One region of the Pseudarthrobacter sp. fls2-241-R2A-168 genome, then DNA from elsewhere that is predicted to be linked to it. Evidence: riboswitches for the same ligand, from Rfam matches in the RefSeq annotation. Region 1 holds a riboswitch; the other holds the start of a gene.
What was found. A riboswitch is a leader RNA that binds a small molecule or an ion and turns the genes downstream of it on or off. The one in region 1 is predicted to bind glycine.
Positions count from the first base shown of each region.

Region 2: another riboswitch for glycine. It lies ahead of gcvP (aminomethyl-transferring glycine dehydrogenase); the one in region 1 lies ahead of gcvP (aminomethyl-transferring glycine dehydrogenase).

Region 1 is NZ_JARVSG010000010.1:235,812-240,224, forward strand. Features, by position in the region: gene gcvP (aminomethyl-transferring glycine dehydrogenase) at 1-2,114, opposite strand, end outside; glycine riboswitch at 2,153-2,290, opposite strand; glycine riboswitch at 2,292-2,390, opposite strand; gene QRN11_RS08130 (TetR/AcrR family transcriptional regulator) at 2,485-3,024, opposite strand; gene QRN11_RS08135 (MFS transporter) at 3,091-4,413, shown strand, end outside.
Region 2 is NZ_JARVSG010000016.1:63,090-67,502, forward strand. Features, by position in the region: gene QRN11_RS11385 (Na+/H+ antiporter) at 1-1,326, opposite strand, end outside; glycine riboswitch at 1,509-1,606, shown strand; glycine riboswitch at 1,608-1,715, shown strand; gene gcvP (aminomethyl-transferring glycine dehydrogenase) at 1,768-4,413, shown strand, end outside.

The DNA.
Region 1 (4,413 bases):
CCGAACTTGCCCGGCTGCGCCAGCCCCACCAGGGCGTTCAGGTTGGCACCGTCGATGTACACCTGGCCGCCGGCCGCGTGGATGGCGTCGCAGACTTCGCGGACGTCGGCGTCGTACACACCGTGGGTGGACGGGTAGGTGATCATGATGCAGGACAGGGCGTCCTTGTGTGCCTCGATCTTGGCGTACAGGTCGGCGTGATCGATGGTGCCGTCGGCAGCAGTAGCGACGACAACAACCTTCATGCCCGCGAGCACAGCGGAAGCGGCGTTGGTGCCGTGGGCGGAAGCCGGGATCAGGCAGATGTTGCGCTGCTGATCACCACGGGAGTGGTGGTACCCGCGGATCGCCAACAGGCCCGCGAGCTCGCCCTGCGACCCGGCGTTCGGCTGGATGGATACCTGGTCATACCCGGTGATCTCTGTCAGCTGTGCTTCCAGGTCCGCAATGAGTTCGCGCCAGCCCTCGGTCTGGGAGTCCGGGGCGAACGGGTGGATTGAAGCGAACTCGGGCCAGGAAATGGCTTCCATCTCGGCGGTGGCGTTCAACTTCATGGTGCAGGAGCCCAGCGGGATCATGGTGCGGTCCAGCGCCAGGTCCCGGTCAGAAAGCTTCCGGATGTAGCGCAGGAGCTGGGTCTCCGAGCGGTGGGTGTTGAACACCGGGTGCTGCAGGAAGTCGGAGGAACGTTCGACGGCGGCGTCCAGGGCGAAACCGTCCGTCACCTCTGCCTGGGTGGCGCCAAAGGCGGCCAGGACGCCGTCGACGATTGCCGCCGTCGTCGTTTCATCGGTGGAGAAGCCCACCGTGTCCGCATCAATGCTGCGCAGGTTGATGCCCTTGGCTTCGGCGGCGGCGACGATGCCCGCGGCCTTCCCGGGGACGGAGACCGTCACGGTGTCGAAGAAGCTGGTGTGCAGCACGTCGAAGCCGGCGGCTTTGAGGGACGCTGCGAGAGTCTTGGCGTGGGTGTGCGCGGACCGGGCGATCGCCTTCAGGCCCTCCGGGCCGTGGTACACCGCGTACATCGAGGCAACGATCGCCAGCAGCGCCTGGGCGGTGCAGATGTTGGAGGTGGCCTTCTCACGGCGGATGTGCTGTTCGCGGGTCTGGAGGGCCAGACGGTAGGCGGGCACTCCGGCGTTGTCCTTGGAAACCCCCACCAGGCGGCCGGGCATGGAGCGTTCCAGGCCCTTCTGCACCGCCATGTAGGCGGCGTGCGGGCCGCCGTAGAACAGCGGGACGCCAAAACGCTGGGCGGAGCCGACGGCGATGTCGGCGCCCTGCTCGCCGGGAGGCGTAATGAGGGTGAGGGCCAGGAGGTCGGCGGCAACAGTCACCAGGGCTCCGCGTTCCTTCGCCTCGGCGATGACCGCGGTGTGGTCAAAGACCCGGCCGGAGGCGCCGGGCTGCTGGAGGACAACGCCGTTGACGGCGCCGTCGGGTAGTCCCTGGGCGAGGTCGGCGACCTCCACCTCGAAGCCGAGCGCCTCGGCGCGGCCCTTGACGATGGCGATAGTCTGCGGCAGGCAGTCCGCATCCAGCACCGTCTTGCCGTCCCGGGCGGCTGCGTTCTTGTTGGCCCGGCGCATCATCAGCACGGCCTCGGCGACGGCGGTGGCTTCGTCCAGCAGGGAAGCATTGGCGATCGGCAGCCCCACCAGGTCCTCGACCATGGACTGGAAATTCAGCAGTGCTTCGAGGCGGCCCTGGGATATCTCGGGCTGGTAGGGCGTGTAAGCGGTGTACCAGGCCGGGCCCTCAAGAATGTTGCGGCGGATCACCGGCGGGGTCACGGTGTCGTAGTAGCCCTGGCCGATCATCTGCACAGCGGTCTTGTTCTTCGCCGCCAGCCGCCGCAGCTCAGCGAGCGCCTCGACTTCGCTCAGGGCGCCGGCCAGTGCCAGTGCCGAATCCTGGCGGATGTCCTTGGGCACGGCGGTATCAACCAGTGCGTCCACGGTGTCGTAGCCGACGGCTTTAAGCATGGTGTCGACGTCGGCCTGGCGGCGGGCGCCGATATGCCGGTCAACGAAGGTGGCAGCCGGAGCAGTGGCGGGATTGGCGGAGGCTGGAATGGCGGAGGCCGAAATAGCAGTCACGAGGAACTCCATACATAAGGCGGCGCAGGGTACGCCACATCGATTCGGGTCCTCCCCGCTCTGTAACTGGACCTGAGAGTTTCCGCGGTCCCTGCTTGCGCCGGTCCCGCTTGCACCGTCGGTGAGCACAGCAGTCCAGGAACCGGGACGGTTTCCCGGGGCGGACAGCGTGCTGCTTTCCAGAGGTGCCTCGCCGCGGCGGTACATGGGCCTGTGAGATTCCTGGGGAGGTATTGCTCCTACGGCGCCTGCTTGTACCTTCTGGCAGAACTCTCCCGCCGCAGATCAAAGGCTATTCAATTAGGTTGTTTTTGCTGGCTGCCGGAACGGCCGGCACATGGACCAATTCTCCTACGCCGCCGTCCCCCGGGCAAATGAACGGCTAGCCCCGCAGCCGGTCGACGGCGGCCAGCAGTTCCTTCACATCCGCCTCCCGGCTTCCGGGCTTTCCGGACGGCCCGCTCTCCCACATGGCATTGAAGTACAGCCCGTCCCCCATGTAGAGGACAGCTTTTGCCATGGCCGGGCCCACATCCTTGCCGATGAGCTCCAGCCACTGGTGCTGGATCGCAGCGAAGCGGCGGCGTGCTTCCTCGTGGGCCACTTCAGCCAGGCGCGTGGCGGCGACGAAGGACCGGTCCATGGGGGTGTCGGACCAGAGCGATGACCGGATGAAATAGGCGGCCGCCCCTTCCGGTGCCGCCGCCATGGCGTCAAGGTCCTCCCCCGCCAGGCGGTCCAGCCGTTCAAGGGTGGCCGCGATCAGCGTTTCCTTGTTGGGGAAGTGGTACAGCAGCCCGCCCTTGGAGACGCCTGCCCGCTTCGCCACGGCGTCCAGGGTGGCGGCACGCTCCCCCACATCGATCAGGAGTTCTTCAAAGGCATCGAGGACTGCGTCCCGCGCCACGGGTTTTCTGGCCATGGTTCCAATCATGCATTGACGGGAACGGGTTTCTTAACTGTACCGTCCGGACGGTATAGTTAAACGATGACCGCTTCCTCCGCATCGCAGCAAAACCACACCCGCCTGAACGCCACAGCGGGTCAGGCACCTGTTTCACCCCGGAGGGCGGGGCGCGACTGGCTCGCGCTGGCGCTTCTGATGTTCCCGGTCCTCCTCGTCGCCGTCGACAACACGGCACTGACGTTCGCGCTGCCCGCGATAGCGCGGGCACTGGACACCTCCGGCGTCGAACTGCTGTGGATCGTGGATGCCTACCCGCTCGTGCTGGCCGGGCTGCTGGTTGCCATGGGCAGCCTGGGTGACCGGATCGGGCGGCGCCGGCTGCTGATCATCGGCAGCATCGGCTTCGCCGCAGTGTCAGCCGCAACGGCTTTCGCTCCCAGCGCCGGCTGGCTGATCGCAGGCCGCGCCGCACTGGGGTTCTTCGGAGCCATGCTGATGCCCTCCACGCTGTCCTTGATCCGGAACATCTTCCCGGACCCCAACCGCCGCCGGCTGGCCATCGCCATCTGGGCCGCCGGGTTTTCCGGCGGTGCCGCCCTGGGGCCGATCTTCGGCGGCTGGCTGGTGGAACAGTTCTGGTGGGGAGCAGTCCTCCTGGTGGCAGTGCCCATCATGCTTCCGCTGCTGGCATTTGGCCCGGCGTTTATTCCGGAGTCCCGCGACCCCAACCCGGGCAGGGTGGATGCGCCGAGCATCCTGCTTTCGCTGTTGACCATGGTGCCGGTGGTCTACGGCATCAAGGAGTACGCCACCGAAGGACCAAACCCCGCGGCCCTGGGAAGCATCGCCTTCGGGCTGGCCATGGGCGCCGCCTTTGTCCGCCGCCAACACCGGCTGGACAGCCCCTTGCTGGACATGTCGCTGTTCCGGAACCGGGTATTCAGCATGGCCATCACGGCGAACATCCTGGCCCTGTTCTCCTTCAACGGCTTTATCCTCTTCCTGGCCCAGCACCTTCAACTACTTGAAGGCATGTCCCCCTCGGCCGCAGGAGTGGCCATGATTCCGGCCCTGGTGGCCACCGTGGTGGCGGGCCTCGCGGTGGTGCCGCTGGTCCGGAAGATCCGCCCTGGCTTCGTGGTGGGCGCCGGTCTCGCCATGAGCGCTGCCGGGTACAGCCTGGTGGCATTCGGCAGCCACGAGAACGGCCCGGTGCTCCTGCTGGCAGCCCTGCTGGTCCTGGCGCTGGGAGTGGGGACGGCGGAGACCATCTCCAACGACCTCATCCTCGGAAGTGTTCCGGCGGAGAAGTCCGGAGCCGCGTCGGCCATTTCCGAAACCGGATACGAAGTTGGTGCACTGCTCGGCACGGCGGTGCTGGGCTCGATCCTCACGGCCTCCTAC
Region 2 (4,413 bases), on a different contig from region 1:
CACCTCCGGCGGGTCGTCGTCCGTCCGCAATTCCTGCAGCCGGGTCACGCCGGCAGCGGTGGCGAGCTGCATCAGCGATGCCTTGTTCAACGCATCCTCGCGCTGGTCTGGGCCCTGGACCCGCAGCAGCCGGACCAGCGCCGGGAGGGTGAAGCCTTGCAGCGTCAGCGTGCCGCCCACCACCACAAGGGCAGCGAGGATCAGCACTGAACGGTGCTCCAGGTCCTCGGGCAGCACCAGCACCGCGGCGAGGGTGACCACCCCACGCATCCCGGCCCACGAGACGATCGCCGGGAACTGCCAGGGCGGCGACGGGTCGCTGCGCCGCACGGCAGGAATCAGGCGGGGGAGGTAGGTGGCCGGGAACACCCACACCGGCCGGAGTACCAGCACCGCCAGCAGGATCAGGGCGCAACCAGCCCAGATCCGGCCAGCACCCAGGGAATCGTCCTGGACGCCCTCGATGATGGTCCGGACCTGGAGCCCGATCAGCAGGAACACCGAGTTTTCCAGCAGGAACTGCACGGTGTTCCAGTTGCTGCGCTGGCTCAGCCGGGCGGCACCGTTGGGCATGGACGGCGCCTTTGTGCCCATCACCAAGCCAGTAACGACGACGGCGAGCACGCCGGAGGCGTGGATGGCCTCCGCCGGCAGGTACGCCACAAAGGGGGCGGCCAGGGACGTGGAAGTGTTGATCGCGACGTTCCGGATGCGTTTGCGCAGCATGGTCAGCACATAGGCCGCGGCCAGGCCCGCCACCAGACCGCCGCCCACGGCGAGCAGGAAGTCTCCGGCGATCCCGGCCGCGGACACGGACCCGGAGATGGCAGCGATCGCTGCCCGGAGGCAGATCAACGCGGTGGCGTCGTTGACCAGGGATTCACCTTCCAGGATGGTGACAATCCTGCGCGGCATCCCCACCTTCCGGGCGATGGATGTGGCAGCCACCGCATCCGGCGGCGCCAGCACCGCACCCAGGGCGATCGCTGCGGCCAGCGGAATCTCCGGAAACAGCCACCAGACCACCAGTCCCACCGTGATGGTCCCGAAGATGACATAGCCCACCGATAGCAGCCCGATGGCGCGGCGGTTGGAACCGAAATCGAACAGGGACGTCCGCAGCGCCGCGGCGTACAGCAGCGGCGGCAGCAGGCCCACGAGGACCAGCTCGGGGTTCAGTTCAATGTCCGGAACAAACGGGAGGAAGGAACCGATCACTCCCGCCAGCACCAGCAGCAGCGGCACCGAAATGTTCAGCTTCCGGCCCAGCGCACTTCCGGCGCACACCACCGCAACGAGAACCAGAAGTCCCAGGGCGATCTCCATTCGGCCATTGTCTCAGGCCCCGCCAAAGGGTGTCCCCGCCGGCGCCCCTAACGCGGAGGAGTCAGGACGACGGCGGGAGGTGCCGCCGTCGTCCGCCCGCCCGGCTGGGAGGCGCCGTTTTGCTTCCTGCCCCCGACTCCGGTAAGGTGTGAGCCGTGTCACCCACCAGTGGCACATGCTGATGATCTGCGGCGGGAGAGTCCTGCCGGTACGTTCTGCAGGCGCCGTAGGAGCAAATCCTCCCCAGGAATCTCTCAGGCCCACGTACCGCCGCGGCAAGGCAACTCTGGAAAGCAGTCCGGGCAACCGGGCTCACCGACGGTGCAAGCGGCGCCCTGCAAAACAGCAGGACAACGCAAAACTCTCAGGTCCAATACAGAGCGGGGAGGAACCCGAATCAACGTGGTGCTTCGGCACCACCTGAATTATGGAGTTCCTCTTATGACGGTTCAATCGTCCCCCACCACCTTCGCAGACCGCCATATCGGCGCGCGCCGCCAGTCCGACATCGACACCATGCTCAAGGCCGTCGGCTACGACACCCTCGATGGCCTCGTTGACAGCGCAGTCCCGGATTCTATCCGCCAGGACAAGCCGCTCACCCTCGAGAGCGCCCTCAGCGAAGTCGAGGTCCTCGCCGAGCTCCGTAAACTGGCCGGAAAAAACAAGATGGCCGTGCAGATGATCGGCCAGGGCTACTACGACACTGTGACCCCGCCGGTGATCCGCCGAAACATCCTCGAGGCCCCCGCCTGGTACACCGCCTACACCCCCTACCAGCCTGAAATCTCGCAGGGCCGGCTCGAGGCGCTGCTGAACTTCCAGACCATGGTGCAGGACCTCACCGCACTTCCCGTGGCCAACGCCTCCCTGCTGGACGAAGCCACCGCCGTGGCAGAGGCCGTGCTGCTGATGCGCCGGGCCAACAAGAACAAAACGGCCAAGGACGGCAAGACCGTCCTGGACGCCGACCTCCTCCCGCAGACCATCGCCATCGTGCTGGGCCGCGCCGAAGCTCTCGGCTTCGAGGTGGAAATCGCCGATCTTACGGACGGCCTGCCCGACGGCGATATCAATGGCCTGGTCCTCCAGCAGCCCGGCGTTTCCGGCCGCGTCTGGGACCAGACCGCCGTCATCGCCGAGGCCAAGGACCGCGGCGCGCTGGTTACCGTCGCCGCCGATCTCCTGGCCCTCACCCTGATCACGCCTCCGGGCGAGCAGGGCGCGGACATTGCCGTCGGCTCCACCCAGCGCTTCGGCGTGCCGTTGTTCTTTGGGGGACCGCACGCCGCGTACATGGCCGTCCGTGACGGCATGGAGCGCACGCTTCCGGGCCGCATCGTGGGTGTTTCCAAGGACAACGCCGGTGTCCCCGCCTACCGCCTGGCCCTGCAGACCCGCGAGCAGCACATCCGCCGCGAGAAGGCCACCTCAAACATCTGCACCGCGCAGGCGCTGCTGGCCATCGTCTCGTCCTTCTACGCCGTCTACCACGGCCCCGACGGACTGAAGGCGATCGCCGAAACCGTCCACAACAACGCCCGCGCCCTGGCCACCACACTGCAGATCGCCGGCCGCGAACTGGTATCCGACACCTTCTTCGACACCATCACTGTCCGCGTGCCCGGCAAGGCCGCCAAGGTGATCACCGCCGCCGAAGCCCGCGGCATCAACCTGCGCCTCATCGACGCGGACACAGTTGGCGTGTCCGTCGATGAAACCACGACGCCGGAGGTCCTCTCCGCGGTTGTTGTCGCCTTTGGTGCCGGTCCCATTGCGTCTGCCGAGGGTTTCGAGCTGCCGGCATCCGTGCAGCGCACCTCCACCTACCTGCAGCACCCGGTGTTCAACACCCACCGCTCCGAGACCCAGCTGCTGCGTTACATCCGCCGGCTCTCCGACCGGGACCTGGCGCTGGACCGCACCATGATCCCGCTGGGTTCCTGCACCATGAAGCTGAACGCCACCGCAGAGATGGAAGCCATCTCCTGGCCGGAATTTGCCTCGATCCACCCGTTCGCTCCGGACTCCCAGACGGTCGGCTGGCGTGAACTGATTTCCGTTTTGGAAGCAGACCTCGCCGAGATCACCGGTTACGACCAGGTGTCCATCCAGCCCAACGCCGGTTCCCAGGGCGAGCTCGCGGGCCTGCTCGCAATCCGCGGCTACCACCACTCCCGCGGCGAAGCGCAGCGCAACGTCTGCCTCATCCCGGCATCGGCGCATGGCACCAACGCCGCCTCCGCCGTCCTGGCCGGCATGAAGGTTGTTGTCGTCGCTACTGCTGCCGACGGCACCATTGACCACGCGGACCTGCAGGCCAAGATCGAGGCCCACAAGGACGTCCTCTCGGCCATCATGATCACCTACCCGTCCACCCACGGTGTGTACGATTCCGACGTCCGCGAGGTTTGCGATGCGATCCACGCGGCCGGCGGCCAGGTGTACGTTGACGGCGCGAACCTGAACGCCCTCGTCGGGTTGGCGCAGCCGGGCAAGTTCGGCGGCGACGTCTCGCACCTGAACCTGCACAAGACGTTCTGCATCCCGCACGGCGGTGGAGGACCCGGCGTCGGACCTGTTGCTGCCAAGGCGCACTTGGCACCGTTTATGCCGGGGGATGCGAACAACGGTTCTTCCGAAAACGCCGCGGCTGGTCACGGCGTCGCGATTTCCGCTTCCCGCTTCGGTTCCGCCGGTGTGCTGCCCATTTCCTGGGCGTACGTGAAGCTGATGGGCGGCCAAGGCCTCACCGAGGCCACCAAGTCCGCGCTGCTCGCTGCGAACTATGTTGCCGCCCGGCTGGACGAGCACTTCCCGGTCCTCTACACCGGTGAAAGCGGCCTCGTGGCGCACGAGTGCATCCTGGACCTGCGCGACCTGACGGCCAAGACCGGCGTCACGGCCGAGGACGTGGCCAAGCGCCTCATCGACTTCGGTTTCCATGCACCCACGCTGTCCTTCCCGGTGGCCGGCACGCTGATGGTGGAGCCCACCGAGTCCGAGGACCTCGCGGAGATCGACCGCTTCATCGAAGCCATGATCATCATCCGCAATGAAATCGACCAGGTGGCCGCCGGCGACTTC